Regions from separate parts of the Azospirillum sp. TSH20 genome, predicted to be linked through region 1. Evidence: predicted binding sites of a transcription regulator. Region 1 holds the regulator's gene; the other holds the start of a gene.

Region 1 (15,364 bases):
GCGCGCCGCGATGATCCAGTCGCGCGTGCGCATGGTGGCGCTGATCTTCGGCGTCCTAACCCCGCTGTGGATCGCCATCGACGTCACCGTCTTCGAATGGAAGCTGGCCGTCTGGCTGATCGTGCTGCGCCTCAGCGCCAGCGCCGCCTTCCTGGCGCTCGCCTTCGACCGCCGGTCCTGCGAGGACATGACCTGCGCCTGGTGGCGGCTGACCGCCCTGCTGGCGATCCCGACGCTGTTCTTCGCCATCTCGCACCCACTGCTCTACAACCAGGGTGTCGACGACCTGCGCATCGCCGTCAGTGCCGGCTATGGCTATCTGCCCTTCGTGATGGTCGCGGGGCTCAGCGTCTTTCCGCTGACCGCGGTGGAGGGGGCGCTGTTCGCCGCCCCGATGCTGGGCGCCCATCTGGCCGCAGGCTTCTACGGTTCGCTGGTGATGCCGTTCCCGTCCTACATCAGCGCGCTGTGGCTGCTGGCATTGATCGCGGTGGTGGCGACGCTGGCGGCGATCAGCCAGCTGCATTTCATGATTGCGCTGCTGGAACAGGCGGCGCACGACGCGCTGACCGGCGCCTTCTCCCGCCGCATCGGCGAGGAGTTGCTGAAACTCCAGGTCGCCCATGCGGAACGCGCGGCACAGCCGCTGTCGGCGATCTTCGTCGACCTGGACGATTTCAAGGCGGTCAACGACCGCTATGGCCATGAGGAGGGCGACCGCGTCCTGCGCCATGCCGCCAACACCATCCGCAGCCTGCTGCGCCAGTCCGACGCGCTGGTGCGCTGGGGCGGGGAGGAGTTCCTGGTGGTCATGCCGGACACCCCGCTGGATGGCGCGATGATCGCGGTGGAGAGGATGCGCCGGGCCGGTTTCGGCAAGCGGCCGGACGGCAGCCTGCAGACCGCCAGCATCGGCATCGCCGAACAGACGACCGACCGCCCGGCCGACTGGGAATCGTTGGTGGAATTGGCCGACCAGCGCATGTACCGCGCCAAGCAGGACGGCAAGAATCGGGTGGTCGGCGGCGGCGTCAAAGCGGATGCCGAAGCCCAGCCCTGGGACAGCATCACCGCCTAGACAGAGTCCAGGGGATACTCCCGCAACGCCTCATACACCGCCCCGCCATTGCCGAGATGGCTGCGGTAGAGCGTGACATGCTCGACCGGCATCGGGCCAGCGCGGAACAGGCCGCGGTCGGACAGGAAGCGGCCGATGCGGTCGGCCGGCGCGTCCTTCAGCCGGGCGAGCGTGATGTGGGGGGAGAATTTTCGCTCCTCCGCCGGCAGGCCGCAGCGAACCAGGGCGGATTCGATCTTGGCCTGCAGATGGGCCAGCGCCTCGTTGCGCTCCACCCCCGCCCATAGAACCCGCGCCCGGCGCGCGCTGCCGTACATGCCGACACCGTCGAAGGTGAGCGTGAAGGCCGGCGCCCGGATCTCCGCCAGCGCGGCGTCGATGTCCATCGCCTGATCCTCCGGCACCTCGCCGATGAAGCGCAGGGTCAGGTGCATGCTTTCAGGCTCGGTCCAGCGCGCGCCGGGCACCCCGCCGGCCAGACCGGCCAGCCGCTGGCGGACCTCCTCCGTCAGGTCGAGGGCGACGAACAGGCGGAGCATGGGGCACCTCCGGGTTTGCTGAACTGATCCGCCCCTCCTTCGGATGAGGGGCGGACCATACGACAGCTTACGGACACGGATCCGGCATGCGGTTGTGCACGGCGTCGATTTCCGCCATCACCTCCGGCGACAGGGTCACGTCGATGGAGTCGATGTTGGAGACCAGCGTTTCCATCGTCGTCGCCCCGATCAGCGACGAGGTGACGAAGGGTTGCTGCAACGTGAAGGCGATGGCCATCTGGTTGGGGGCCAGACCGTGGCGGCGGGCGATGTCCAGATAGGCCTCCGTCGCCGCGTCGGCATTGACGGTGGCATAGCGCGACGGCCGGTGGTCGAGCGCGCGGCGGCTGCCCGGCGGGATGGCGCCGTTCAGATATTTGCCCGTCAACGTGCCGGCGCCCAGCGGCGAATAGGCGAGCAGCCCGACATCCTCGCGCAGGGCCACCTCCGACAGGCCGTTCTCGAAGGTCCGGTTCAGCAGGTTGTAGGCGTTCTGGATCGAGGCGACGCGCGGAAGCCCAGCCACCTCCCCTGCCACCTCGGCGGCGCGCAGCCAGCGCATCACGCCCCAGGGGCTCTCGTTCGACAGGCCGACATGGCGGATCTTGCCGGCCTGCACCAGTTCGGCCAGTGCCGCCAGCGTCTCCTCGATCGGCACGCCGTCCTGCTCCGGCTTATGCTTATAGGTGCGGACGCCGAAGCGGTTGGTGACGCGGTCGGGCCAATGGATCTGGTAGAGGTCGATGTAGTCGGTCTTCAGCCGCGACAGGCTGGCCTCCACCGCGGCGAAGAGGTTGGCGCGGTCGAGCCGCGACTTGCCTTCGCGCACCCAGCCGAAGCCGCCGGCCGGCGCGCCGATGATCTTGCTGGCGAGGATCACCTTGTCACGCTTGCCGCGCGACTGGAACCAGCTGCCGATCACCGCCTCCGTCTTGCCATAGGTGTCGGCGGTGGGCGGGATGGCGTACATCTCCGCCGTGTCCCAGAAATTGATGCCGCGGTCGAGCGCGGCGTCCATCTGGGCATGGCCTTCGGCCTCGGTGTTCTGGCGGCCCCAGGTCATGGTGCCCAGGCCGATGGCGCTGACCGACAGGCCGGTGCGGCCGAGCGGACGATACTGCATCCGGAACGTTCCTTATTCGAAATGATCTTTACAGAAAGAGCGTCAGCACGCCGGTGTAGCCATAGAGCCGGTTGTGCGACACCTCGCCCGAGGCGAAGAAGCCGGTCAGCGGAATGTCGCCGAAGGTGTCGCGGATCATCGACAGCTCGGCATTGGCGGCGCCGAACAGGCCGGGACCACGGGCGATGCAACTGACATACACCGCTCCCTTCGGCGTCGCCTTCACCCGTTTCTTGAGGCTGTCCAGCATCCGGCGCATGTCGGCGGCGGCGGTTTCGGGATCACGGCGGGTGAACATCACCGGCTGGCCGGTGGTCACCCGCTCGGCGATGGAGATCCAGCCGGCACGCGGGTCGATGGCGATCAGGTCGCGGACCAGATAGTCCTGGGTGTCCGACCCGGCGATGGGCAGCCCGGCGCAGATCACCCCGGCGACCTGCCGCAGGTCGGCGGCAAGCTCCGGCCCGATGTCCTCCTTGAAGACGTCGAGCGCCGGGCGGTTGTCGATCTCCAGAATCACGTTGTCGTCGCTGGCGGTGACGGTGCGCGTCGGCCCGATCGGGCGGCAGCCCTGGGTCAGGGCGGTGGCGACCGGCAGATTTGGCGCGAAGAGCACGCCCGACACGCCGCCCTCGGTGACCGGATCGCCGTCCTCGGCCCCGGCGGCAATCTGCGGGAACTCCCCGCGCGAGGCGGTCAGGCCGCCGACCAGGAAGACGCCGGCCTCCTCCGACAGACGGGCGACCAGTCCGGCCATGTCGGCGTGGTGCGGGTCGACATGGACCAGCGCCAGCGCCGCGCCATGCTTGTCCAGCCAGCCGCCGGCACTGCCGCGCAGCGGCTCCAACCCGTCGGTCAGGGTGGGGAACAGGCGGAAGCTGTCCTCCGGCAGGCGGGCGGCCATGATCGCCATTCCCGGCTCGTCGAACAGGACCTCGCCATTGGCCATCACGCCGATGCCGGCGGTGCCGACCCAGTGACGGATCCCGGTGACGCCGCGCAGCAGGGTGACGATGCTGGTCGCATGTTCCGCCAGACCGTCGGTCAGGTAGAGGAAGCCCAGGTTGCAGCCGGCGACCGGACCCAACCGGTCGAGGCAGGCCTTGACCGTCGGTCCCCATTCCGCCCCGGCGGCGCAGGCGGCGTGAAAGCGGGTGTCGCTGTCCAGGGTCACGGTCATGGGTCAGCCTCCGGTTTTGACGGTAGTCTTGCCGATATTGGGGAGGCCGTCGAGCAGCGCGGTGACGGAGGGCAGGATGCGCTCCACGATCACCGCCACGCCCTGGGCATTGGGATGCATCCCGTCCGGCTGGATCAGCGACCGGTCCAGCGCCACCCCGTCGAGGAAGAAGGGATAGAGCGGCAGGTCGTAGGCTTTCGCCAGATCCGGGTAGATGGCGTTGAACGTGTCGGTGTAGGGCTTGCCCAGGCTTGGCGAGGCGAGCATGCCGGCCAGCAGGGTGGGAATCTTCCGCTCCGTCAGCGTCTTGAGGATGGTGTCGAGGTTCGCCTTGGCCTGACCGGGGTCGAGCCCGCGCAGCATGTCGTTGGCGCCCAGCTCGACGATGGCGGCGTCCGGCTTGTCGGCCAGCGCCCAGTCCAGCCGCGCCCGGCCGCCGGCGGTGGTGTCGCCCGACACGCCCGCATTGATGACGGTGACGCTGTAGCCCTTGGCGGCCAGCGCCTTTTCCAACTGGCGGGTGAAGCCCTGCTGTTCCGGCAACCCGTAGCCCGCGGTCAGGCTGTCGCCCAACGCCAGCAGCTTCACCGGCTGCGCGGCATCCGCGCGGGTCGGAACGGTCATCGATACCCCTGCGGCAAAGACGAAGGCCAGCGCCGCAGCGAAGGCGCCCGTGTTGAAAGCCCGGCGGGTCGTTCCATATGGCGATGGTCCGTTCCGCTTGTGCGAGAGTCGCATGTCCAAGGCTCAGTCCCCTGCAACGTCGTCAAATTCCATCGCCCGGTCTTCCAACGACTTCATCGTTGAACTCGACGACGTCCACCTGAAATTGGACAGCGGTGCCGGACCCGTCAACATCCTGCGCGGCGTGAATCTTCAGGTGGCGGCCGGGGAACGGGTCGGCGTGGTCGGCCCCAGCGGTTCCGGCAAGTCGACCATGATGATGGTGATGGCCGGTCTGGAACGCCCCAGCGGCGGCACCGTCCGCGTCGCCGGCCAGGATCTCGGGCACCTGGACGAGGATGGCTTGGCGCGCTTCCGCCGGCAGCATGTCGGCATCGTCTTCCAGGCCTTCCATCTGGTGCCGACCATGACGGCGTTGGAGAATGTCGCCATCCCGCTGGAATTCGCCGGCGTCGCCGACGCCTTCGACCGCGCCCGCATCGGGCTGGAGCAGGTCGGGCTGGGGCACCGCATCCATCATTATCCCGGCCAGCTGTCCGGCGGCGAGCAGCAGCGCACCGCATTGGCCCGCGCCTTCGTGACCGAGCCGTCGCTTCTGCTGGCGGACGAGCCGACCGGCAATCTCGACATCGACACCGGCGCCACCATCGTCAAGCTTCTGTTCGACCTTGCCGAGCGGCGGGGGACGACGCTGGTGCTGATCACCCACGACCAGACGCTGGCGGCACGCTGCGACCGGACGGTGCGTCTGGCGGACGGCCGCATCGCCGACGACGGGCAGGCGGCCCGGCGCGCGAAGCTGCAGGCGGCGGGGGAGTGAGGGGGATGGTAATTACGATGGCGGTGGACTCTCCCTCTCCCCCCCGCTCACGCGCAAACTTCGTTTGCGCTGACGCGACAGGCGGACCTCCGGTCCGCCGAAAGCGGGGAGAGGGTCGGGGTGAGGGGGATGCGCGGCGTGGCGCTACTCGGCGCGCAAACCCCTCGTCATCAACTGACTCCTCGCCATGCGCCCCCCTCACCCTAACCCTCTCCCCGGGGGGGAGAGGGGATAAGTGCGGGCGCGTGGGGAGGGCGACACGATGACCAACCTCAGCCTCGCGCTCCGGCTTGCCCGGCGGGAGCTGCGCACCGGTCTGAAGGGCTTCTGGGTCTTCCTCGCCTGCCTCGCCCTTGGTGTCGCGGCCATCGCCTCGGTGCAGTCGGTGTCGAGCGGGCTGCTCGACGGGCTGGCGAGCGACGGGCGGTCGATCCTGGGCGGTGACGTCGCGTTGCGGCAACTCTACAGCCCGCCGACCGACGAGCAGATGGCGGCGCTGAAGGCCGATGGCCGGGTATCGACTTCCGCCGAGATGCGGGCGATGGCCCGTGCCGCGGACGAGACGCGCTCCTCCCTGGTCGAGTTGAAGGCGGTCGACGGCCTCTATCCGCTCTACGGCGCCGTGACGCTGGAAGGCGGCGGCGACCTGCGGGACGCGCTGGCGCAGAAGGACGGCCGCTGGGGCGCGGTGATCGAGGCCGGTCTGGTCGACCGGCTGGGGGTCAAGCCCGGCGACAGCATCCGCATCGGCGAAGGCGCCTACCGCGTCGCCGCCGTGCTGGACCGCGAGCCCGACCGCGCCTCCTCCAACGCCTTCTCGCTGGGCCCTAGGGTGCTGGTGGCGCTGCCGTCGCTGCAGGGCACCGGGTTGCTGCAACCCGGCAGCCTCACCTGGTGGAGCGCCAAGGTGGCGCTGCCGTCGCAAACCGACCTGAAGGCGTGGCAGGAGGGGTTGCGTGCCCGCTTCCCCGATGCGCCCTGGCGGATGCGCGACTACACCAACGCTTCGCCGCAGATCGAACGCTTCATCGACCGCATGACGCTGTTCCTGACCCTGGTTGGGCTGACCGCGCTGCTGGTCGGCGGCGTCGGGGTCGGCAATGCGGTGCGCAGCCATCTGGACTCCCGCGCCCGCACCATTGCCATGATGAAGTGCATCGGCGCGCCGGGGGCGTTGGTCTTCGAGCTCTATCTGGCCCAGATCCTGGCGCTGGCATTGCTGGGCATCGTCATCGGGCTGGCGCTGGGCGCGGTTGCGCCGCTGGCGCTGGGCCGGCTGCTCGACGGCGTGCTGCCGGTGTCGGCGCATATCGGCGTTTATCCCGGAGCTTTGGCTCTCGCCGCGCTCTATGGCGTGCTGACGGCGCTGACCTTTTCGCTGTGGCCGCTGGGCCGGGCGCGCGAGGTGCCGGCGGGCGCCCTGTTCCGCGACGTGATCGCCCCGGCGGGTGGGCGGCCGCGCACGCCCTACACCGTTGCGATGATCGTGTCGGCCCTTGCGCTCGCCGGGCTGGCGGTGCTGACCGCGCATAACAAGCTGTTCGCCCTGTGGTTCGTCGGCGGGTCCATCGCCACTTTCATCGCCTTCCGTGCCGCGGCTGCGCTGGTGACCTGGGGGGCGAAGCGGGTGGGGCGCGTCAGGCGGCCGGGGCTGCGGCTGGCGCTCGCCAACCTGCACCGGCCGGGCAACCCGACGGCGGCGGTGGTGCTGTCGCTGGGGCTCGGCCTGACGGTGCTGGTCGCCATCGCGCTGATCCAGGGCAACTTCTCCCGCCGGGTGTCGGAGACGATCCCGCAGGACGCCCCCGCCTTCTTTTTCGTCGACATCCAGCGCGACCAGTTCGATCCCTTGCGGGACCTTGTGACCGCCGTCCCCGGCACCAGCGCCTTCGAAGCGGTGCCGAGCCTGCGCGGCCGGATCGAGCGGGTGAACGGGCAGGAGGCGGAAAAGGCGCTGATCAATCCGGAGCAGGCCTGGATCCTGGCCGGCGACCGCGGCATCACCTATTCCGCGACGATCCCGAAGCATTCGACCGTCACCGCCGGCAGTTGGTGGCCGCAGGATTATGCCGGACCGCCGCTGATCTCCATCCACCAGAGCGTCGCCGAGGCCTTCGGCATCGGTCCCGGCGCCACCATGACCATCAACATCCTGGGCCGCAGCATCGAGGCGAAGGTCGCCAACGTGCGCTCCGCCGATTTCAGCAGCATGGCGATCAACTTCACCATGGTCTTCGCCCCCGGCACGCTGGAAGGCGCGCCGCAGACCTGGGTCGCCACCGTCCGCGCCACGCCGGATGCCGAAACCCAGGTGCAGCGCGCCGTGCTGCAACGCTTCCCCAACATCACGATGGTGCGGGTCAAGGACGCGCTCGACACGGTGGCGGAGATGCTGGGCCATATCGGCACCGCGGTGCGCATCGTCGCCGGCATCACGCTGGCCGCCGGAACGCTGGTTCTGGCCGGCGCGGTCGCCGCCGGGCACCGCCGCCGGGTCTATGATGCAGTGGTGCTGAAGGTGCTGGGGGCGACGCGCGGCGACGTGCTGCGCGCCTTCCTATTGGAATATGGGCTGCTCGGCCTGCTGACCGCGGTGATCGCCGGCGTCATCGGCACGCTGACCGCCTGGGCGGTGCTGAAGTTCCTGATGCATTGGGAATGGAGCTTCCTGCCGTCGGCGGTCGTGACCACCGCATTGCTGAGCACGGCGATCACGCTCGCTTTCGGGTTCTATGGTACTTGGCGGGCTCTGGGCCAGCCTTCGGCGCCATTGCTTCGGAACGAGTGACTCCTGTGTCATGAAGCCGCAGGAAAAACGAATCGTGAAAGCTTTTTCATCTGGAAAAAGCGCTGCCGATTCCTATTGAACCGCCTGACGGACTCGCCAATATGTCCTGCGACGGGATCACCCAATTCCACCGAGGAAACCAAACCATGGCAGACCCGACCTATAACCGCTTCGCGACCGCAGGCCGCGCGACAGATCGGGGATACTTCGACGAAGGCCTGCGGCAGCACATGCTGCGCGTGTACAACTACATGGGTGCCGGCCTGATCCTGACGGGTCTGGTCGCCGCGCTCGTGTCGTCCAGCCCGGCCATGCTCCAGGCCATCTTCGGCACGCCGCTGAAGTGGGTGGTGATGCTGGCCCCGCTGGCCTTCGTCATGGTGCTGTCCTTCGGCATCCAGCGCCTGTCCTTCGCATCGGCACAGATGATCTTCTGGGCCTATTGCGGTGCCATGGGCCTGTCGATGTCGGCCATCTTCCTGGTCTTCACCGGGGCGTCGATCGCGCTGACCTTCTTCGTCACCGCCGCCACCTTCCTGGCGATGAGCCTGTACGGCTACACCACGAAGGCCGACCTGTCGAAGATGGGCTCGTTCCTCATCATGGGCGTCATCGGCCTGGTGATCGCCGGCTTGGCGAACATCTTCTTCCAGTCGCCGGCCCTGCACTTCGCGATCTCCGCCATCGGCGTGCTGATCTTCACCGGTCTGACCGCCTATGACACCCAGGCGATCAAGGAAAGCTACGCCGAGGGCTATGACCACGAGAGCACCGGCAAGCTGGCTCTGATGGGCGCCCTGACGCTGTACCTGGACTTCATCAACCTGTTCCAGTTCCTGCTGCAGTTCATGGGCCAGCGCAACAACGACTGACCCCGAGACGCCTGATCGGACAAGCATCGGATCAAGCAGCAGCCGCCCGGAAGCCCCCCGCTTCCGGGCGGCTTTCTTTTGGGGCGGTTCAGGACTCCACGGTCACTGGATCGCCGACCGCCAGCCCCAGCACCCGGTCGGCCCGCCCGCGATTGACGGCGATCTCCGCCAGCCCGTTGGAGTTCTCGTACCACAGCGGCTGTCCCGGCCCGACGGCGCCGAAGGTGCGGGCACGGGCGATGCGGCTGCCGGCAGTGGACAGCACCGCGTCGACGGGCAGGGCAGCGGCGCGCATGCCGGTCATGGCGTTGCCGTAGACATCGACATAGACGATACGGGCCAACTCGTCCGGCCAGTCGGGACGATTGATGGCGGCTGGGGCGAGCAGGCTGCGCTCGATGCTGCGGCCGGTGGCGAGACCGGCGGCGACGGGGGCGAACAGGTCGCGGCCATGGAAGCTGGCGGACAGCCGGTCCGGGATCCAGTCGATGGTCCAGGCGTTTAGCGACGTTGCACGGCGGGTCAGCAGGGCGAACAGGCCGTTGTCCGGACCGACGAACCAGCGCCCGTCGGCCTCCACGATCACCGGCCGGCGGTCGGTGCCGACGCCGGGATCGACGACGCAGAGGAAGACGCTGCCGGCGGGAAAGGCCGGAGCGTAGGCGGCCAGGAGGTAGGCGGACAGCTGCGGGTCGAAGGCGGGGGCGTCGGCGAACAGGTCGATGACGGGGACGCCGGGCGCCTGTTGCGCCAACACCGCCTTCATCTGGCCGGTGTAGGGGCCGGAGAGGCCGAAGTCGGTGAAGAGCAGGATCATGGGAGCAATCTCACCAGTGCCGCTGCTGACTTGCCCCCACCCTAACCCTCCCCCGCTGGGCGGGGGAGGGGACAAGTGCTTAGGCAGGAGAGTACTTGTTCGGGAGAGCGGCGGCAGTCCCTCCCCCGCCCAGCGGGGGAGGTTAGGTGGGGGCAATCGAAGCCAGCAATCCTCACACCGACTTCGTATCCAGCGCATACCCCGCCGACCGCACGGTGCGGATCAGGTCCAACTCGTCCTCTTCGTTCATCGCCTTGCGCAGGCGGCGGATGTGTACGTCGACCGTACGCGGCTCGACGTACACGTCGTGGCCCCACACCAGATCGAGCAGCTGTTCGCGGGAAAAGACGCGGCCGGGATGCTGCATGAAGTGGCGCAGCAGGCGGAATTCGGTCGGTCCCAGATGTACGTCCCGGCCGTTGCGGCGTACGCGGTGGGCGGCCAGATCCATCGTCACGTCGGCGAAGGTCAGAACCTCGTCGGTCATGCCGGGAGAGGCGCGGCGCAGCACGGCGCGCATGCGGGCCACCAGCTCGGTCGGGGAGAAGGGTTTGGTGATGTAGTCGTCGGCGCCGGAATTCAGGCCGCGCACCCGGTCGCCTTCCTCGCCGCGGGCGGTCAGCATGATGATCGGGATGTCGCGGGTCTTGGCGTTGCGGCGCAGCTGGCGGCAGACCTCCAGCCCGCTCATCAGCGGCAGCATCCAGTCGAGCAGCACGATGTGCGGCGTCTGTTCGCCGGCGGCCAGCAGGGCCTCCTCGCCGTCGCTGGCGGTGGCGACGCGGAAGCCTTCCTTTTCCAGGTTGTACTTCAGCAGCGTCAGGATGTCGGCCTCGTCCTCGACGATCAGGACGAGCGGCTTGAGGGCCGCGTTCATGGTGGCTCCGTTCACAGCGCGCGTCTCGACGTTAACCGGCATGGGACAGCCTTTTCAACAAAGGAGGGAAGGGGGGCGCAGGCGTAAGGCAGGACTCAGCCGTAGCGGCCGGTGATGTAGCCCTGGGTGCGCTCGTCGCGCGGGTTGGTGAAGATTTCCTCGGTGTCGTCGCACTCCACCATCTCGCCCAGATGGAAGAAGGCGGTGCGTTGCGACACGCGGGCGGCCTGCTGCATGTTGTGGGTGACGATGACGATGGTGTAGTTGGCCCGCAGCTCGTCGATCAGCTCCTCGATATGGGCGGTCGCGATGGGGTCGAGCGCAGAACAGGGCTCGTCCATCAGGATCACCTCGGGGCTGACGGCGATGGCGCGGGCGATGCACAGCCGCTGCTGCTGGCCGCCGGACAGGCTGGTGCCGGGTTCGCGCAAGCGGTCCTTCACCTCGGCCCACAGGCCGGCGCGCTTCAGCGAAGTCTGCACCACCTCGTCCAGCTCGTCGCGTCCGGAAGCGAGGCCGTGGATGCGCGGGCCGTAGGAGACGTTGTCGTAGATCGACTTCGGGAAGGGGTTCGGCTTCTGGAACACCATGCCGACACGGGCGCGCAGCTGCACCGCATCGACGGCCTTGCCATAGACGTCCTCGCCGTCCAGCGCGATCCGCCCCTCGACCCGGCAGCCCTCGATGGTGTCGTTCATCCGGTTCAGGCAACGCAGGAAGGTCGATTTGCCGCAGCCGGACGGGCCGATCAGCGCCAGCACCCGGTTTTCCTGGATGTCGAGATCGATGCCCTTCAACGCCTGCTTGGCGCCATAGAACACCTTCACCCCGCGGGCGGTCATCTTGGCAGGCAGCGCCGCAGCGGCTGCCCGGTTCGGTTGCCGGTCGCCACGGGGCCGCAGCTTCAGCGGGCTCGGGATGCTCATGGGGCGCTCACCACCGTCTCTCGAAAATCTTGCGCAGGATCACGGCCGCCCCGTTCAGCAGGATCAGGACGCCGAGCAGGATCAGGATCGCCGCGGAGGTGCGCTCGGTGAAGGCACGTTCCGGGCTGTCGGCCCACATGTAGATCTGGACCGGAAGCACCGTGGCGCTGTCGGTCAGCCCATGGGGGATGTCGACGATGAAGGCGACCATGCCGATCATCAGCAGCGGCGCCGTCTCGCCCAGGGCTCGGGCCATGCCGATGATGGTGCCGGTCAGGATGCCGGGCATCGCCAGCGGCAGCACATGGTGCAGCACCGTCTGCAGCGGTGAGGCGCCGATGCCCAGCGCCGCCTGACGGATCGACGGCGGCACCGCCTTCAGCGCGACGCGGGAGGCGATGATGATGACCGGCAGCGTCATCAGCGCCATCACCAGCCCGCCGACCAGCGGCGCCGAGCGCGGCATGCCGAAGAATCCCAGAAACACCGCCAGACCCAGCAGGCCGAAGATGATCGACGGCACCGCGGCGAGGTTGTTGATGTTCACCTCGATCAGGTCGGTCCAGCGGTTCTTCGGCGCGAACTCTTCCAGATAGACCGCGGCGGCGATGCCGACCGGCACCGACAGAGCCATGGTCACCAGCAGGGTCAGCAGCGAGCCGACGATGGCGCCGCCGATGCCGGCCTGTTCCGGTTCGCGGCTGTCGCCGGCGGTGAACAGGGTGGTGTTGAAGCCCTGCGCCAGCGCGCCGGAGGCCAGCAGCGCGTCGGCCGCGGCGACCTTGGCGTCGCTGAGCCCGCGCTCGCTTTCCGGCAGGTCGCGGCGGTAGCCGCCCTTCACCAGCTGGTCGATCTGGTCGTCGGCGCGGACCCAGACGGTCTGGGTCGTTCCGACCAGCGCCGGGTCCTTGGCGACCATCGCCTCCAGCTCATACGGCGCGCCCGACGACAGCAGATCGTTCAGCACGCGCTTGCCAGCGCGGTCGGTGATCTGCGGGAACTGGGCGTAGAGCGCCCGGCGCAACGGGGCGGTGTAATTGCGGTCGGCGACCTCCGCCGGGTCCAGCGTCACCTCCAGCCGGATGCGCGCTTCCCAAAAGGCACTGGCGCCCTTGGCGACGATGGAGCCCAGCAGCAGCACCAGGATCAGCGCCGCCAACGCCACCGCGGCGGCACCGGCCAGCCGGAAGCGGCGCTCCGCGGCATGGCGGGCGCGCAGACGGTGGGCGAAGGCTTCGCTGCGCAGCCGCGATTTCACGGGGGTTGTGGTTGGCGTCACGGCCGCCACGTCCTGCTCGACGAGGTCAGTCATATTTTTCCCGATAGGTCCGGACCACCCGCAGGGCGACCATGTTGAGGCAGAGCGTGACGAGGAACAGCACAAGGCCGAGGCCGAAGGCCGACAGCGTCTTCGGGCTGTCGAACTCCTGGTCGCCGACCAGCAGCGTGGCGATCTGGGTGGTGACGGTGGTGACCGCCTGCAGCGGGTTGGCGGTCAGGTTGGCGGTCAGGCCGGACGCCATGGTGACGATCATCGTCTCGCCGATGGCGCGGCTGACCGCCAGCATCACCGCGGCGACGATGCCCGGCAGCGCCGCCGGCAGCACCACCTGCCTGATCGTCTCCGACTTGGTGGCGCCGAGGCCATAGGAGCCGTCCCGCAGGCTCTGCGGCACCGAGTTGATGACGTCGTCCGACAGCGAGCTGACGAAGGGGATGATCATCACCCCCATCACGATGCCGGCCGCCAAGGCCGATTCCGAGCTGACGTCGAGCCCCAGCGCCTCGCCGACCGAACGCACGAAGGGCGCCATGGTCAGCGCGGCGAAGAAGCCGTAGACCACCGTCGGGATGCCGGCCAGGATCTCCAGCGCCGGCTTCAGCCAGGTGCGAACGCCGCGCCCGGCATATTCGGACATGTAGATCGCCGCCATCAGCCCGACCGGCACCGCCACCAGCATCGCGATGACGGTGATGAGAAGCGTGCCGGCGAACAGCGGGATCGCACCGAAGGAGCCGCTGGACCCGACCTGATCGGCCCGCATCGCCATCTGCGGGCTCCAATGGGTGCCGAACAGGAAATCAAGCGGCGAGACGACGGTGAAGAAGCGCAGTGCCTCGAACAGCAGTGACAGCACGATGCCGACCGTGGTCAGGATGGCGACCAGCGAGCAGACCACCAGCGCCACCCGCACAACCCGCTCCACCGCCGGACGGGCACGCAGGTCGGGGCCGATGCGGAGACGACCCCAGGCGAGCCCTGCGACGGCGAGGCTGGCGCCGAAGGCCAGCAGGCTCCAGTCGGCAAGGTCGCGGAGGGCGGAGTAGCGGCGGGCCGCCTCCGTCACCAGCGGATCGGCCTCACGCCCGGTGGCGATGCCGTGGGCGAGATTGAGGATATCGGCCTTCAGCAGGGCGACCGACTGGCCATCGCCGGTGGTCAGCCGGTCGGGCAATGATGACAGCACCAGTTGCATCGCCAGCCAGCCTTCCGACGCCGTCCAGGCGACGAACAGCAGCAGCGCCGGCAGACCGGCCCACAGCGCGACATAGACGCCATGGTAGGAGGGGACCGAATGCAGCTCCGCCACCCGTCCGCCGACCGACGACGCCGCGCGCGACCGGCCGATCAGGAAGCCGATCACGGTGAGCAGGGCCAGGATCAGGGCGAGGAGGGTCAGCTGCATGCGGGTCGCTTCGGGGGAAGAGGGGCAGGCGGAAAAGAGGCGGGCGGAGAAGGGCTGGTCAGAACTGGAGCGGGGTCAGGTTCACCGCCTCGATGCGGGCGGTATCGCGCAGCGCCTTCGGTTCCGGGATCAGGCCCTTGTCGACCAGATAGCCGTCGTCGCCCAGCGCGAGTTCCGAGGTGTATTCGCCGATGAACTCGCGGATGCCCGGAATGACGCCTGCATGGGCGTTCTTGACATAGATGTAGAGCGGGCGCGCCAGCTCGTACTTTCCGGCGGCCACCGTCTCCGCCGTCAGGTCGACCCCGTCCATCTTCGCCGCCTGCAGCGTGTCGCGGTTCTGGTCGAGATAGCTGTAGCCGAAGACGCCGAACGCGGTGGGGTTGGCGGTCAGCTTCTGGACGATCAGGTTGTCGTTCTCGCCGGCCTCGACATAGGCGCCGTCCTCGCGGATGGTCATGCAGGCGCGCTCACGGGCCTTTTCGTCGGGAACCGCCTTGGCGACTTCGGCCACCTTCCTGCAGCCTTCCAGCATCGCCAACTCGTTGAAGGTGTCGCGCGTACCGGAGGTGGGCGGCGGACCCAGCACCTCGATCGCCGCCTTGGGCAGCGACGGGTCGATGTCGGACCACAGCTTGTAAGGATTGGCGACCAGCGCGCCGTTCACCGGCACCTCCTTCGCCAGCGCCTTCCACAGCACGACGGTCGACAGCGACACCGGAGCGGCCTTCTTGGACGAGGCCAGGGCGATGCCGTCATAGCCGATCTTCAGTTCGGTGATCGTGGTGACGCCGTTGGCGGCGCACTGGTCGACCTCCGACTTCTTGATCCGGCGCGAGGCGTTGGCGATGTCGGGATGGGCCGGGCCGACGCCGGCGCAGAACAGCTTCAGCCCGCCGCCGGTGCCGGTCGATTCGATCACCGGGGTCTTGAACTTGCCGGTCTTGCCGAAGGCCTCCGCCACCGCGGTGGT
Region 2 (15,364 bases), on a different contig from region 1:
GTCCGGCACAGCGACAGCATGCTGCGCGAACGGGCGCGCCAGCTCTATCTCGCCAACTTCTTCATCGACCACGTGTCCGAGATCGTCGTGCTGGCCGATGCCGGCCTGCGCATCGCCTACGTCAACCCGTTCGGCTGCAAGGCGCTGGGCGGCAGGCTGGACGATCTGGTGATGGGGCAGGCCGACCTGCTGAAGCGCTTCGCCGCGGAGGGGGAGGACGCGGCCAGCCATTACGAGACCGCCTATCTCACCGCCGACGGCCGCATGCTGGAGCTTGAGGTCACCGCCAGCCGCATCACCTACGAGGGCGACGTCTATTACTCCGCGATCGCCCGCGACATCAGCGAGCGCAAGCGGGCGGAATGGCAGCTGCGGCTGTCGGCCAAGGTGTTCGACAACGCGGCGGAGGGCATGTTCGTCGCCAACGAACACCGGCAGATCGTCGCCGCCAACGACGCCTTCTCCCGCATCACCGGCTATGGGCGGGACGAGGTGCTGGGCCGCGGCCCGGAATTCCTGCGCTCCGACCGCAACCCGCCGGACTTCTATGAAGAGCTTTGGGTGCAGCTGCGCGCCGAGGGCCATTGGGCCGGCGAGATCTGGAGCACCCGCAAGAACGGCGAGGTGTTTCCGGAATGGCTGAGCGTCAAGCTGGTCAGGAACGAGGACGGCGCCGTCGCCAACTACATCGCCGCCTTCACCGACATCACCGAGACCCGCGCGCAGGAGGAGCGCATCCGCCACCTGGCGCAGTTCGACTTCCTGACCGACCTGCCCAACCGCTTCCTGCTGCGCGACCGGCTGGAGCGCGCGATCCTGGCCGCCGGCCGCCACGGCACCAAGGTGGGGCTGCTGTTCGTCGATCTCGACCGCTTCAAGACCATCAACGACAGTCTGGGCCATCAGGTCGGCGATGGCCTTCTGCGCGAGGTGGCGGTGCGGCTGAGCGGCACCGTGCGGGCCAGCGACACGGTCAGCCGGCAGGGCGGCGACGAGTTCATCATCCTCATCAGCGACATGGACAGCCCGGACGCCGCCGGCACCGTCGCGCGCAAGGTGCTGCACGCCCTGTCGGAACCCTATCTGATCGACGGGCACGAGCTGCAGGTCACGCCGTCCATCGGCATCGCGATCTATCCCGACGACGGCACCGGCATCGACGCGCTGCTGAAGAGCGCCGACATGGCGATGTACGCCGCCAAGGAGGCCGGGCGCGCGACCTACCGGTTCTTCACGCCGGAGCTGAACCGCCGCGCGTCGGATCGCATGTGGACGGAAAACAACCTGCGCCGCGCCTTGGCCAACAACGAGCTGGAGCTGCATTTCCAGCCGCAGTTCTCGCTGGACGACCGCCGGCTGGTCGGGGCGGAGGCGCTGGTGCGCTGGCGCCAGCCCGACGGCACGCTGATCATGCCCGGCCAGTTCATTCCGGTGGCCGAGGATACCGGCCTGATCCTGCCGCTCGGCGATTGGGTGCTGGGCGAGGCTTGCCGCCGGGTGTCGGAACTGCTGCGCCACCGCGACCTGCTGATCGCCATCAACCTGTCGGCGGTGCAGGTGCGCCGCCCCGGATTGGCCGAGCGGGTGGCGGGCTGGCTGTCGGCCTACGGCATCCCGCCGTCGGCGCTGGAACTGGAAGTGACGGAAAGCGTCCTGATGGACGAGTCCGACGTTGTCTCGGAAACCTTCTCGCAGCTGCGCGAGATGGGCGTGCCGCTCGCCATCGACGATTTCGGCACCGGCTATTCCTCGCTGGCCTATCTGAAGCGCTTCCGCGTCGACAAGCTGAAGATCGACCGCAGCTTCGTCAGCGGCCTGCAGGCCGACGACCCGGACAGCGGCGCCATCGCCGAGGCGATCATCGGCATGGCCCGGTCCTTGCGCATGCAGACGCTGGCCGAAGGGGTGGAGACGGAGGAGCAGTACGACTGCCTCGCCGGGATGGGCTGCGACCAGTGCCAGGGCTATCTGCTGGGCCGCCCGATGCCCTACGAGGATTTCCTGGAGTTCGTCCGCCGCGATGCCGCCGCGGCCGGGCTGCTGGTGGCGGAGGTGGTGGACTAGGCGCCCATACCCGCACTGCGATCACCCGTAGCGCAGCAGCCTTGTCCCGTTCGCCTTCAGCCATGCCCGCGGCCATTCCACGCCGGTGCCGTCGGTCAGGCTGGCGCACAGCGCCCAGAAGCGCGGGGAATGGTTCATTTCGCGCAGATGCGCCACCTCATGGCCGACGACATAATCCAGCACCGGTTCGGGCGTCAGGATCAGGCGCCAGGAGAAGGAGAGCCGGCCGGTGGACGAACAGCTGCCCCAGCGGCTCCTGGTGTCGCGGATGGTGACGGCGGCGACGCGGGCGCCGATGGTCGCGGCCTTCAACCGGGCGCGGGCCGCCAGTTCGCGCTTGGCCTCGGCGGTCAGGAAATCGCGGATGCGGCGGGCGATGTGCTCGGGCTGGCCGCCGACCAGCAGGGCGCCGTCCTCGATCCGGGTCGCGCCGCGCAGGGCCGGGTCGTGGCGGATGACATGCTCGACGCCGAGATAGGGCACGCTGGCGCCGTCGGCGAAGGGCAGGGAGGGCGGCATCGCCGCCAACCGTGCCCGCAGCCAGCCGTCATGGCGGCCGACGAACTGGCGGGCGTCGGTTTCCGACACGCCGACCGGCACCACCACCTGGACCAGCCCGCGGCCGGGATCGACGCGCAGGGTCATGCGGGTGGCGCGCGCGCTCTCCCGCAACTCCAGCGGCATGGGCAGGCCGGAAATCTCCAGCGCCCGCGGCGGCTGGGGCGGCCGGGCGGCGGATCGCTTGCGGCGACGGGACGGGGCGGGGCGGCGTTGCACCATGGGCGTCTTATAGCGCGGCCGACGCCGGATGCGGAAGCGTCCTCCGCCCTTTGTCGGAATGGCGCAGCGGCCCGGCTTCTGATCTAAGTCTTAAGGCTTTCGAACGAACTTAGGCCATGGGGTGGACTGAGGTCACATTTGACACGATCGATTGGAGCACAAGATAAAGCAGAGGTAACGCGGCGGTCAGTGGACCTCCCTTTTATCGCCGGTCCTGCCGTCCGTTTTCCTGTTGTTGGTCTTTCCCGTAGCCTTGCCGAGTACACGCCAATGCCTCTCATCCCAGAACAAACGCCGACACGCGAGGATTGGTTGGACGCCCTGCTGTCGGCCGGCGGATCGCCTCAGGCCCTGCTTGGTGAGGATGGGCGCGTGCTGGTGGCGAATCGTGCCTTCGCCGATGCTCTCGGCTGCCCGCCGGACGCGGTGGAGGGGAAGACCCTGGTGGAGGCCGGTCTGCCCGCCGGCACTGCCGACGGGATCGAGGGGCTGCGGCGGCAGGTGATGGAGACCGGGATAGCGGCCAGCGCCGCCGGCCCGCTCCCCGGCCTGCCGTCTGCGCTGGCGCTGTCCCCGGTGGCGGACGCCGGCGGGCGGATCCGCGCGGTGGCGCTGGCGGCTGATGCCCCTGCAGCCGATGCCATTGCCGCCGCCTTGGCCGAAGCACGGGCGGAGACCGCGCAGGCGCGTGCCGATGCCGAACGCGCCCGCACCGCCAAGGGCAAGTTCCTGTCCGCGGCCAGCCACGACCTGCGCCAGCCCTTCCAGGCGATGCACCTGTTCCATCATCTGCTGAGCGGCCGGCTGACCGATCCTGCCTCCATCGAGTTGGCAAACAAGCTGGAGCAGGCGATCATCGGCGGCGAGACCCTGCTGCGCGCCCTGCTGGAGGTGTCGGCGCTGGAAGCCGGGCTGGTCACCGCCAAGCCGCAGACCTTCCCGGTCGACGAACTGCTCGCCAAGATGCTGGAGGAGTTCGGGCCGGAGGCGGAGGCCAAGGGGCTGCGCTTCAACGTCCATCCGCTCGACGCCGAGGTGACCAGCGATCCGGTGCTGATGGAGCGGCTGCTGCGGCCGATCATGGCCAACGCCCTGCGCTACACCCTGAAGGGCGGCATCCTGCTGGCGGCGCGGCGGCGCGGTGCGAACCTGCGCATCGAGGTGTGGGACACCGGCGTCGGCATCGATCCGGCCAACCATGCCGTGATCTTCGAAGACTTCCACCAGCTCGGCAATCCCGGGCGCGACCGTAAGCAGGGGCTGGGCCTTGGTCTCGCCATCGTGCGTCGTCTGGCGCAGGTGCTGGGGCATCCGGTGACCGTGCGCTCCAAGCCCGGCAAGGGCTCCGTCTTCGCGGTGGAGGTGCCGCTGGCCGGCCATGACGGCGACCGGTCGGGTGACGACTCCGCCGACAGCGACCCTGACCCGGCGGTCGGCCAGTCTGCGTCCGCAACTCCGACGGCGGCCGGTACGGTGCTGGTGATCGAGGACGATGCCATGCAGCTGGAGGGGATCGGGCTGCTGTTGCAGGGCTGGGGCTATGCCGTCATCCCTGCCCGCGGCATCGACGAGGCCTGTGCCGGGCTGGACGGGGGCGCCGCCACTCCCGACCTCGTGCTGTCCGACCTGCGCCTGTCGGGGCCGGAGACCGGCATAGACGCCATCCAGGCGGTGCGTGCCCGCTGCGGCCGGCGGGTGCCGGGCGTCATCGTCACCGGCGACACCGATCCCGACCGGCTGCGCAGCGTCGACCGCAGCGGCTTTCCCATGGTCCACAAGCCCTGCGACCCTGCCGCCCTGCGCCGCCTGCTGAGCCACAGCCTGAAGGCCGGACGGGGAGCCCTCCTGGCCGGCGGGCGGCGGCCCGACACCGCCTGCAACACCGGCTGCTCGCGTTAGGCAATCCGCGTTCGTCCATTTTCGTTCCGCAACATTTTATCGGTGCGGTTTTCACGTCATAAAACTGTAAAGCGGCGTCTTGACAGACCCTGGTATGCGTGCGCAGTGTGACGGTTAGAGCAACCAAACAGTTTCGAAAACGATCATCGTACCGCCGGTCTTTTTCGCAACCGCACACAGCGCCGTATGCGTTTGCCACCAAAACTTCACGAAAGCGTCGCGGGATGGCAACCCGTTGCCCTCATGACAACCGCGCACCATACCGGGATAGGGAGACCCACCGCATGTTGACCCGCCGCAAGCTTGCCCTCCTGACGGGCGCCGCCACCGCCACCGCGCTGCTGTTCGCCGCCGCCCTGCCGGGCTCGGCCATGGCGCAGCAGAAGACGGTGGTCGATTTCTGGCACGGCCTGCCGCAGCCGCTGGGCGGCCAGCTGGAGCAGATCGTCAAGGACTTCAACGACAGCCAGCAGGCGGTCCAGGTCAATGCCTCCTACAAGGGCAGCTATCCGGAGACGATGCAGGCGGCCATCGCCGCCTTCCGTGCCGGCAACGCGCCGCACATCGTGCAGATGTTCGAGGTCGGGACCGCCACCATGATGGCCGCCGGCCCGGCGGTAAAGCCGGTCTATCAGCTGATGCAGGAGACGGGGGCGTCCTTCGACGCCAATGCCTACATCCCGGCGGTCAAGGGCTATTACTCGTCCAAGGACGGCAAGATGATGGCGCTGCCGTTCAACAGCTCCACCACCATCATGTTCTACAACAAGGACGCCTTCCAGAAGGCCGGCCTCGATCCCAACAAGCCGCCGGTGACCTGGCCGGAGATGATCGAGGCGGCGAAGAAGCTGAAGGCGTCGGGCTCCACCTGCCCGCTGACCACCTCCTGGCCGGTGTGGGCGCAGTTCGAGCAGCTGGGCGCCATCCACAACACGCCCTTCGCCAGCCAGGCCAACGGCTTCGGCGGCCTGAAGGCCGAGCTGAAGATCAATGCGCCGCTCTACGTCAAGCATGTCCAGACGCTGATCGACATGCAGAAGGACGGTCTGTTCAAGTATGGCGGCCGCGACAACAAGCCTGACGCCCTGTTCCCGTCGGGCGAATGCGCGATGATCCACGCCTCATCGGGCCTGCGCAGCCGCATCCTGAAGGAGGCGACCTTCGCCTGGGGTGCCGCCCCGCTGCCCTACTGGCCGGAATTCGCCAAGGATGGCCCGAAGAACAGCATCATCGGCGGCGCCGCCTTCTGGGTGATGACCTCGCCCAAGCGCACGCCGGCCGAATACAAGGCGGTGTCGCAGTTCTTCACCTACCTCGCCCGGCCCGAGGTCGACGCCAAGTGGCACATGGACACCGGCTATGTCCCGGTGACGATGAAGGGCTTCGAGCTGACCAAGGCTCAGGGCTATTACGAGAAGAACCCCGGCGCCGACGTGCCGGCCGCCCAGCTGACCCGGACGCCGACCACCGAGAACAGCATGGGCCTGCGCCTGGGCAACCTGCCGGAAATCCGCAACATCATCCAGGAAGAGCTTGAGAAGGCCTTCCAGGGCCAGCAGGACGCCAAACAGGCGCTCGACGCCTCGATCAAGCGCGGCAATGCCGTGCTCCGCAACTTCGAGCGGGCCAACAAGGGCTGATCTGCTGAACGTAGTTTCCCTCTCCCGCCCCGGGAGAGGGAAGGGGCCCGCGAAGCGGGAAGGGTGAGGGGGTGTCCAAGGAACCATGTGGTTCTGGATTCTTGCCTTACCCCTCACCCTCCCCACCGCTTTGCGGCGGGTCCCCTCCCTCTCCCGGGGCGGGAAAGGGCATAAAAGAGAAAGACCAACCTTTGCAGCGTCGCGTCACCTTCGACAGCCGGCTGTTGCCCTATCTGCTGCTTGCGCCGCAGGTTGCGGTGACGCTGGTGTTCTTCATCTGGCCGGCGGCCCAGGCGGTTTGGCAGTCGGTGCATCTTCAGGACGCCTTCGGCATCCGCAGCGAGTTCGTCTGGTTCGAGAATTTCACCTATGTGCTGGGCGATCCGAACTATCTCGACACGCTGAAGACCACGGTGATCTTCAGCGTCGCGGTGACGGTGCTGGCGATGGGGGTCGCGCTGCTGCTGGCGGTGCTCGCCGATTCCAAGATCAAGGGCGCCAGCGCCTACAAGACGCTGCTGATCTGGCCCTATGCGCTGGCCCCGGCCGTCGCGGCGGTGCTGTGGATGTTCATCTTCAATCCCGACATCGGGTCCTTCGGCCGCGCGCTGCGGGCGCTCGGCTTTGATTGGGACTACCGGCTGAACGGCGGGCAGGCGCTGCTGATGGTGATCCTCGCCGCCAGTTGGAAGCAGGTGTCCTACAACTTCATCTTCTTCCTGGCCGGGCTGCAGGCGATCCCGCGCTCGGTGATGGAGGCGGCCAGCATCGACGGCGCCGGGCCGGTGCGGCGGTTCTGGACCATCACCTTCCCGCTGCTGTCGCCGACCACCTTCTTCCTGCTGGTGGTCGACATGGTCTATGCCTTCTTCGAGACCTTCGGCACCATCCACGCCCTGACCCAGGGCGGGCCGGGCAAGGCGACGGAGACGCTGATCTTCCGCGTCTATCAGGACGGCGTGGTCAACAACGACCTCGGCGGGTCGTCGGCGCAGTCGGTGATCCTGATGGTGATCGTCATCGCGCTGACCGCGGTGCAGTTCCGCTTCGTCGAGCGCAAGGTCCATTACTCATGAAGCAGACCCGTTTCATCGATCTGGTGCCGCACATCGTCCTGATCGTCGGCGTGCTGATCTTCGCCTATCCGATCTACGTGACGCTGATCGGCTCCACCTGGGATGCCGGCACCATCGGGCGCGGCGGGCTGCCGCTGTGGCCGGGCGGGGAGGGGGCGGCGAACTACGCCCAGGCCTGGGTCGGCGAGGCGGGCGAGCGCGCCATGTACACGCCTGTCCGCACCATGATGCTGAACAGCCTGGTGATGGCGCTGTCCATCGCGCTGGGCAAGATCGCCATCTCCATTCTGTCGGCCTATGCGGTGGCCTTCTTCCGCTTCCCGCTGCGCATGGCCTTCTTCTGGCTGATCTTCATCACGCTGATGCTGCCGGTGGAGGTGCGGATCATCCCGACCTACAAGGTCGTCGCCGATCTGGGCCTGATCAACACCTATGCCGGGCTGGCGATTCCGCTGATCGCCTCGGCCACCGCGACGCTGCTGTTCCGCCAGTTCTTCCTGACCATCCCGGACGAGCTGCTGGAGGCGGCGAAGATCGACGGCGCCGGGCCGGTGCGCTTCTTCATCGACGTGGTTCTGCCGCTGTCGCGCACCAACATCGCGGCGCTGTTCGTCATCCTCTTCATCTATGGCTGGAACCAGTATCTCTGGCCGCTTCTGGTCACCAGCAGCGGCGACATGGAGACCATCGTGACCGGCATCACCAAGATGATCGGTACCGGCGAATCGGCCAACGACTGGCACATCATCATGGCGACCACGGTGCTGGCGATGCTGCCGCCGGTGGCGGTGGTGGTGTTCATGCAGCGCTGGTTCGTCAAAGGTCTTGTGGACAGCGAAAAGTAAGCGCGGGCGAAGGGAAAGAAGAACAATGGCAACCGTTGAAATCCGCAACGTCCGCAAGTCCTACGGCCCGGTCGAAGCGATCAAGGGCATCGACATCGCGATCCAGGACGGCGAATTCCTCGTCCTGCTTGGGCCCTCCGGCTGCGGCAAATCCACCCTGCTGCGCATGGTGGCCGGGCTGGAGGGCATCACCGGCGGCGAGATCGCAATCGGCGGGCGCGTGGTCAATCAACTGGACCCCAAGGACCGCGACATCGCGATGGTGTTCCAGAACTACGCGCTCTACCCGCACATGACGGTCTTCGACAACATGGCCTATGGCCTGAAGATCCGCGGGATTCCAAAGGCGGAGATCCGCGCCCGTGTCGGCAAGGCGGCGGAGATCCTCGAACTCGGCCGTTTCCTCGACCGCCGGCCGAGCCAGCTGTCGGGCGGCCAGCGCCAGCGCGTCGCCATGGGCCGCGCCATCGTGCGCGAACCTGCCGCCTTCCTGTTCGACGAGCCGCTGTCGAATCTGGACGCCAAGCTGCGCACTCAGATGCGGGTGGAGATCAAGCGGCTGCAGGACCGGCTCGGCATCACCAGCCTCTACGTCACCCACGATCAGGTGGAGGCGATGACGCTGGCCGACCGCATCCTGGTGATGAACCATGGCGTGGCCGAGCAGATCGGCACGCCGCTGGAGGTCTATCAGCGCCCGGCCAGCCTGTTCGTCGCCGGTTTCATCGGCTCGCCGCCGATGAATGTGCTGGACGGCCGCATCGACGACCGTGGCGAGGCCGTGCTGCTGCCGCGCGGACAGCGTCTGCCCCTGCCGCAGCCGCGCCCGACCGATGCCGGCCGACCGGTGAAGCTGGGCATCCGGCCGGAGCATCTGGCGGTCGCCGCGGACGGTTTCTCCATCGAGATCGAACTGGTGGAGGCGCTGGGGGCCGACACGGTGGTCTATGGCCGTCTGCCGGACGGCGAGACCCTGCTGGTCCGCATGGCCGGCATCCCCACCGTGCGCGAGCGCGACCGGCTGACGGTCGCCCCGCAGGACGGCGCCCTGCACCTGTTCGACGCGGTGACGGGGCGTCGGATGGAGTGACCGGGGGGAGTTAATCTCCGATCAGAAGTCCGAACAGCGCCCCTTGAACTCCCAGTCGCCGTAGCGGGTCGGCTCCGGCCCCTTCGGGCCGCCGATCTCGCCGGGCTTCTGCTCGGGGCCTTTGGCTTCCGTCCCCTCGGTGGCGGTGTTTTCGGCCACCGCCTCGGCGGCGTCCTGCTGCGGCTTGGTCTGTTCGGTCATCATATCCATCGCGATACTGCGGACATCTTGAACGGGGGCGCGGATCGGGCCCATATCTCGGATCAGGGCGGGTTACCCCGCCTCGGCCCATCCTGAACCGATATGGCGATCATGACCAGCTATCTGAAGACCACCATTCTCCTTGCCGGCCTGACGGCGATCTTCATGGCGGTCGGCTTCCTGCTGGGCGGCAAGACCGGCCTGATCATCGCCTTCGTCATGGCGCTGGGCATGAACCTGTTCAGCTACTGGAATTCGGGCGACATGGTGCTGTCGATGTACGGCGCCCGCGAGGTCGATGGCTACTCGGCTCCCGAATTCCACGGCATCGTCGCCCGGCTGGCGGAGCGCGCCGGCCTGCCGATGCCGCGCGTCTACATCATCGAGAACGACCAGCCCAATGCCTTCGCCACCGGCCGCGATCCGGAGCATGCGGCGGTCGCCGCCACCACCGGCCTGCTGCAGCGGCTGACGCCGGAGGAGATAGCCGGCGTGATGGCCCATGAACTGGCCCATGTGAAGAACCGCGACACCCTCATCATGACCATCACCGCGACCATCGCCGGTGCGGTGTCGATGCTGGCCAATTTCGGCCTGTTCTTCGGCGGCTCCAGCAATGACGAGCGCGGCGGCAACCCGCTGGGCATGGTCGGGGCGATCCTGGCCGCCATCCTCGCCCCCATCGCCGGCACCCTGGTGCAGATGGCGATCAGCCGCACCCGCGAGTTCGAGGCCGACCGCATCGGCGCCGAGATCTGCGGCCGTCCCAACTGGCTGGCCGATGCCCTGACCAACATCCACAACAGCGCCACCCACATTCCCAACTATCAGGCGGAGGCGCATCCGGCGACCGCCCACCTGTTCATCGCCAACCCCCTCAGCGGCGCCAGCATGGCCAGCCTGTTCTCCACCCATCCCGACATGGGCGAGCGGGTGGCACGGCTGCGCGCCATGGCGGCCCAGACCGGCAGCTTCGGCGGTGGTGGGTTCGGGGGTGGCGGCTTCGGTGGCGGCCACACCCCGCCGCGCGATGGCCGCTCGCCCTGGGGGGCGCCGCCGCAGGGTGGCAATCAGGGTGGAACTCAGGGCGGGCAGGGCGGCTTCATGCCGCAGAACCGCCGCGGCCCGTGGGGCTGATCCGGGGCTGATCTCCGCAACGGTCCTCTGGTAAAGCATTGCGCGCCGAAGGGGTAGGCGACTACCCTTCCGGCACGCGCTCAACCATGACGGTCGCCAGGGGAAGCTTGCATGTCCGACGCCGCGAAATACCGCCTCGTTACCCGTTCCGATTTCGACGGGCTCGTCTGCGCCGTCCTGCTGAAGGAACTGGGCATCCTCGACGAGATCAAGTTCGTCCATCCCAAGGACATGCAGGACGGCAAGGTCGAGATCACCGGCCGCGACATCACCACCAACCTGCCATATGTCGAAGGCGCCCATCTGGTGTTCGACCATCACCTGTCGGAGACCATGCGCGTCGGCGAGAAGCCGAACCACATCATCGACCCCAAGGCCCCGTCCGCCGCCCGCGTCGTCTATGATTACTATGGCGGGAAGGAGCGCTTCCCCACCATCTCCGACGAGATGATGCTGGCGGTCGATCAGGCCGACTCGGCGCAGTACCAGCGCGACGACATCCTGAACCCCACCGGCTGGACCCTGCTGAACTTCATCATGGACGCGCGCACCGGCCTGGGCCGCTTCCGCGAGTTCCGGGTGTCGAATTACCAGCTGATGATGGACCTGATCGACTACTGCCGCAGCCACTCCATCGCGCAGATCCTGGAACTGCCCGACGTGAAGGAGCGGGTGGAGCTTTACACCCAGCATGCCGAGCTGTTCGTCGACCAGCTGAAGCGCTGCGCCACCGTGCGCGGCAACGTCGTCGTGCTCGACCTCCGCAAGGAGGAGACGATCTATGCCGGCAACCGCTTCATGATCTACGCGCTGTTCCCCGACACCAACGTCTCGATCCACGTGCTGTGGGGCCTGAAGCAGCAGAACACCGTCCTGGCCTGCGGCAAGTCGATCCTGAACCGCAGTTCGAAGACGGACATCGGTCCGCTGATGCTGCAATATGGCGGCGGCGGCCATCAGGCGGCCGGCACCTGTCAGGTCGACAACGACCGGGCCGAAGAGGTATTGGAGGCCATCGTCGCCCGCATGCGCGCGGACGGCTGACCTTCACTGGCAGAGCCCCCACTGACAAAGCGTTGAGCGATTGAGCGCCTTTCCTCCCTTCCCCGACGGCACCCTGTTCGACGCCGGCTGGCTGTCCGCCCTGTCGGATGAGGTGCCGAGGGCGGAGGCGCTCGACCATGCCCGCCCGGTGGTCGCCGATGCCATCGCCCGCACCGACGCCGCCGGGACGGCGGCGCTGGCCCGCATCGACGCGCTGGTGAGGGGTGCGGCGCTCGACGCGATTCCTGCCCTGCTGGCGGCCGAGACGGTGGAGTTGCCGGATGCCGCCGCGACCGCCGAACGTTCGATCCATGATCTGATGAGCCGCGTCGCCTACAAGCGGCGGGAGCTGATGCCGCTGTTCCCGGACCTGATCGAACGTGTCGCCGCCGTCCATGCCGCCGCGGTGCAGGCTTGCGGCATCGCGCGCTGGCGCCTGATGGCGGCGCGGGCGCGGCTGCAGCCGGGCCGGCCGTCCAGCCCGATCCAGGGTGCCGGCACCCGCTATGTGAAGAGCGACCGCTTCGACGCCCGCGCCGCCGAGAGCCTGCCCGCCATCGACCGCACCCGCGCCGACCGCATCCTGAAACGGCTGGGCGAGGCTCCGGTGCCGGAGGAATTGGAGCTTCGTCCGCTGGATGAGGGCGGCGACCTCTGGACCATCAAGGCCGGCGGGATCAGCCGCTTCATCCTGCGGGTCGAGCGCGACCGGCGGGGACCGTTCTATATGGTTGAGGATGTCGGGCCGCAGGCGGCCTGAACCCTCACGATGCCTGCCGCGACCGCATCTGTTCCCGATAGAAGATGTAGACGCCGCTGCCGACGATGATGATCGTGCCGGCGATCGTCGACAGGCGCAAATCCTCGCCGAACACCATCAGGGAATAGACCGCCGCCCACACCAGCGTCGTGTAGCCGAAGGGCGCCACGGTGGCGGCGGGCGCGGCGCTGTAGGCGCGGATCAGGCAGAAATGGCTGATGCCGCCCAGCGTCCCCAACAGCACCATCAGAGCTGCCGCCGTCAGGTCCGGTGTCACCCAATTGAAGGGCAGGGCCAGGGTGCAGACCACGGTGCCGGCCATGCCGGTGTAGAAGATGGTGGTGGTCGGCGAATCCGCGCCTCTCAGCTTGCGCGTCGCGATCTGGTACAGCGCGTTGCTGAATGCCGCAGCCAGCGGCAGGCCCAACGCCCATTGGAAGGTGCCGCCCACCGGCCCGACGATGATCAGCGCCCCCGCCATGCCCGCCAGCACGCCGACCCAGCGCCGCCAGCCGACCTTCTCGCCCAGCAGGGGGACCGACAGCGCCGTGATCAGGACCGGCGCGGCGGCGGCGATCGCCTGCACCTCGGCAAAGGGGATGCTGCGCAAAGCCAGGACGGCGAACAACGTGGTCGCCAGCAGCAGACAGGAGCGGACGAGTTGCAGGGGCAACCGGTGCGACACCATCAGATGCGGGCTGTGCCATGCGACGACCGCGCCCACCAGGATCATGTGGACCGCGAAGCGCGCCCAGGCGACCTCCACCACCGGATAGCTTCGGGTCAGAACACGGATGGTGGCATCCTGGGTGACGAACAGCAGCGTCGTCAGCATCATCCAGAAGATGCCGGCCCGCCCCGACCGCCGCTCGGCCAATGAATGCTCTGCCTGCGTCGCGTCGCCGGCTGGCGTCCCCACAGCCGTCGTCTCCCCCGTCCCCATGGCCCCACTTTCCCCAAGGTTGCCATACTAGTATATGGACGATGGGGGCGCGGTGCCCTGCCAAGGGCGTGACATTGCCGTGTCGGTTGTGCAGGGCTGCGGAGCGTCAGATCCCCGCCACGCCCCACAGCAGCAGCGCCACCAGCCCGACCAGCAGCAATGCTGCGACGGCGGAGAGGGCGAGCGCTCGCCCGATATCGCCGGGGGTGGCGCGGGCTCGGCCGTCGCCGATCCAATTCTCGGTGATGACCACCCCGCCGTCGCGGTGCGGGCCGCCCAGCGCCAGCCCCAGAGCGCCCGCCATCGCGGCGATGGGCCAGCCCATGTTCAGCGACGGGTGCTTGCGCGCGTCACGGCCCAGCGCACGGAAAGCGGCGCCGGCCTTGGCAGTGCCGATGAAGGGCGCGGCCAGCGCCAGCAGCAGACCGGCCAGCCGGGCGGGCAGGGCGTTCAGCGCATCGTCCAGCGTCGCCGCCGTCAGGCCGAAGCGGCCATGGCGGACGCCGGGGCTGCCCAGCGCGGCGTCGGCGCCGTCCAGCGCGGTCCAGACGAACAGGCCGGGCACGCCGAGCAGGGCATAGCCGAAGACCGGCGCCACCAGCTTGCGGTCGAAGGCGCGGGCGGCGGCCTCCACCGCGGCGCGGGCGATGCCGTGCTCGTCCAGGCCGTAGACATGGCGGCGGGTCAGCGACTGGATCGCCTCCTGGGCGGGCACCCGCCCACCGCTTTCCAGCGCACGGCGCACCGCGCGGATGCGCGTCCAGGCGGCCCGGCCGCGCAGGCCGCAGAGCAGGGCCAGCAGTTCGACCATCCAGCCGCGGCCGATGGAGCCGATCCACTCGACCAGCAGCCCGGCCGCCACCGCGATCAGCACCAGCGCCAGCACCACCAGCGCCCCGCGGATCACCTGGGCCGACTTGCCCCGCTCCGCCCGGTTCAGCCGGGCATCGGCGGCGTTGCAGAATCGCCGCGCCAGCCCTGCCGGGTCGGGCAGGATGCGGTCCAGCCAGTCGCCGAACAGCGCGTCGATCCCAAGCGCCAGCAGCAGGAGCAGCAGCGGGCCGGGACCGCCGAAGGCCGAACCGAACATGAGGTCTCCGCGAAGTAGAGTCCGGCTGTCAGCGCGCGCCGGCTTGGCGCAGCAGGGTGCCGACGCGGGCGTTGCGGCTGTCCTGCGCCCAGTTCAAGGCGGTCCGGCCGGTGAAGTCGGAACGGTCGACCTGCGCACCGGCCTTCAGCAGCCGGTCCACCACCTCGGCCCGGCCGCTGCGGGCGGCGACCATCAGCGGGGTCATGCCCTCGCGGTTCTCCATGTCGACCTTGGCGCCCTTTTTCAGCAGCAGGTCGATCAGCTCCGGATTGCCGTTCTCCGCCGCTGCCAGCAGCGGGGTGTTGCCGGCCTTGTCGGCGCGGTTGACATTAGCGCCGCTCTCCAGCAGCAGCTTGGCGATGGCCGGGCTGGAGCGGTCGACGGCGGCCAGCAGGGCGGTCTTGCCGTGGATGTCGGCCTGATTCGGGTTCTCGCCCCGCAACAGGGCGCCCTTCGTCTTGGCGACGTCGCCGTCATTGACCGCCTGCATCAGCCCGGTGTCCTGGAACAGGCTGATCTGGGCGAGGGCCGGGGCGGCGGAACCGGCGGACAGGCCGGCGGCGAACAGGGTGGCGAGCAGGAGCCGCTTCATGGCGGGTATCCTTCCTTGACAGCAGGGGTGCCGGATACTAGCCAAAAGACGGGTCCTTTTGCCAGATCGGCATTCATCTCCAAGCCTGCTGCATCGACAGGTTGAAGCTCATGCTCCGCAATCCGCTGGCCCGCCACATCGCGCTCTTCCTGCTGGTGAAGGCCGTGCTGATCGGGTTGGGCCTGTGGTGGTTCCTGGGCGCC

The links. The regulator PhoB, encoded in region 1, activates phosphate uptake and scavenging genes when phosphate is short. The targets are predictions, from matches to a motif close to TNTCATAAAACTGTCA.
Region 2: a site for PhoB is predicted at 4,798-4,813, ahead of ugpB (sn-glycerol-3-phosphate ABC transporter substrate-binding protein UgpB). Genes of this name have one in related genera too.

What each region holds. Positions count from the first base shown of each region.
Region 1 is NZ_LGQU01000042.1:119,598-134,961, reverse strand. It holds gene TSH20_RS12115 (GGDEF domain-containing protein) at 1-1,078, shown strand, start outside; gene thpR (RNA 2',3'-cyclic phosphodiesterase) at 1,075-1,617, opposite strand; gene TSH20_RS12105 (NADP(H)-dependent aldo-keto reductase) at 1,685-2,740, opposite strand; gene TSH20_RS12100 (FIST N-terminal domain-containing protein) at 2,769-3,920, opposite strand; gene TSH20_RS12095 (arylesterase) at 3,924-4,544, opposite strand; gene TSH20_RS12090 (ABC transporter ATP-binding protein) at 4,657-5,424, shown strand; gene TSH20_RS12085 (FtsX-like permease family protein) at 5,687-8,212, shown strand; gene TSH20_RS12080 (Bax inhibitor-1/YccA family protein) at 8,359-9,084, shown strand; gene TSH20_RS12075 (SAM-dependent chlorinase/fluorinase) at 9,173-9,901, opposite strand; gene phoB (phosphate regulon transcriptional regulator PhoB) at 10,074-10,778, opposite strand; gene pstB (phosphate ABC transporter ATP-binding protein PstB) at 10,874-11,620, opposite strand; gene pstA (phosphate ABC transporter permease PstA) at 11,712-13,016, opposite strand; gene pstC (phosphate ABC transporter permease subunit PstC) at 13,009-14,391, opposite strand; gene TSH20_RS12050 (PstS family phosphate ABC transporter substrate-binding protein) at 14,450-15,364, opposite strand, start outside.
Region 2 is NZ_LGQU01000051.1:29,877-45,240, reverse strand. It holds gene TSH20_RS14940 (EAL domain-containing protein) at 1-2,064, shown strand, start outside; gene TSH20_RS14935 (SprT family zinc-dependent metalloprotease) at 2,086-2,844, opposite strand; gene TSH20_RS14930 (ATP-binding protein) at 3,157-4,743, shown strand; gene ugpB (sn-glycerol-3-phosphate ABC transporter substrate-binding protein UgpB) at 5,028-6,383, shown strand; gene ugpA (sn-glycerol-3-phosphate ABC transporter permease UgpA) at 6,575-7,459, shown strand; gene ugpE (sn-glycerol-3-phosphate ABC transporter permease UgpE) at 7,456-8,304, shown strand; gene TSH20_RS14910 (sn-glycerol-3-phosphate import ATP-binding protein UgpC) at 8,330-9,394, shown strand; gene TSH20_RS14905 (succinate dehydrogenase assembly factor 4) at 9,416-9,604, opposite strand; gene htpX (zinc metalloprotease HtpX) at 9,698-10,732, shown strand; gene TSH20_RS14895 (exopolyphosphatase) at 10,844-11,776, shown strand; gene TSH20_RS14890 (hypothetical protein) at 11,817-12,536, shown strand; gene TSH20_RS14885 (DMT family transporter) at 12,541-13,455, opposite strand; gene TSH20_RS14880 (CobD/CbiB family cobalamin biosynthesis protein) at 13,586-14,569, opposite strand; gene TSH20_RS14875 (ankyrin repeat domain-containing protein) at 14,598-15,161, opposite strand; gene TSH20_RS35315 (hypothetical protein) at 15,272-15,364, shown strand, end outside.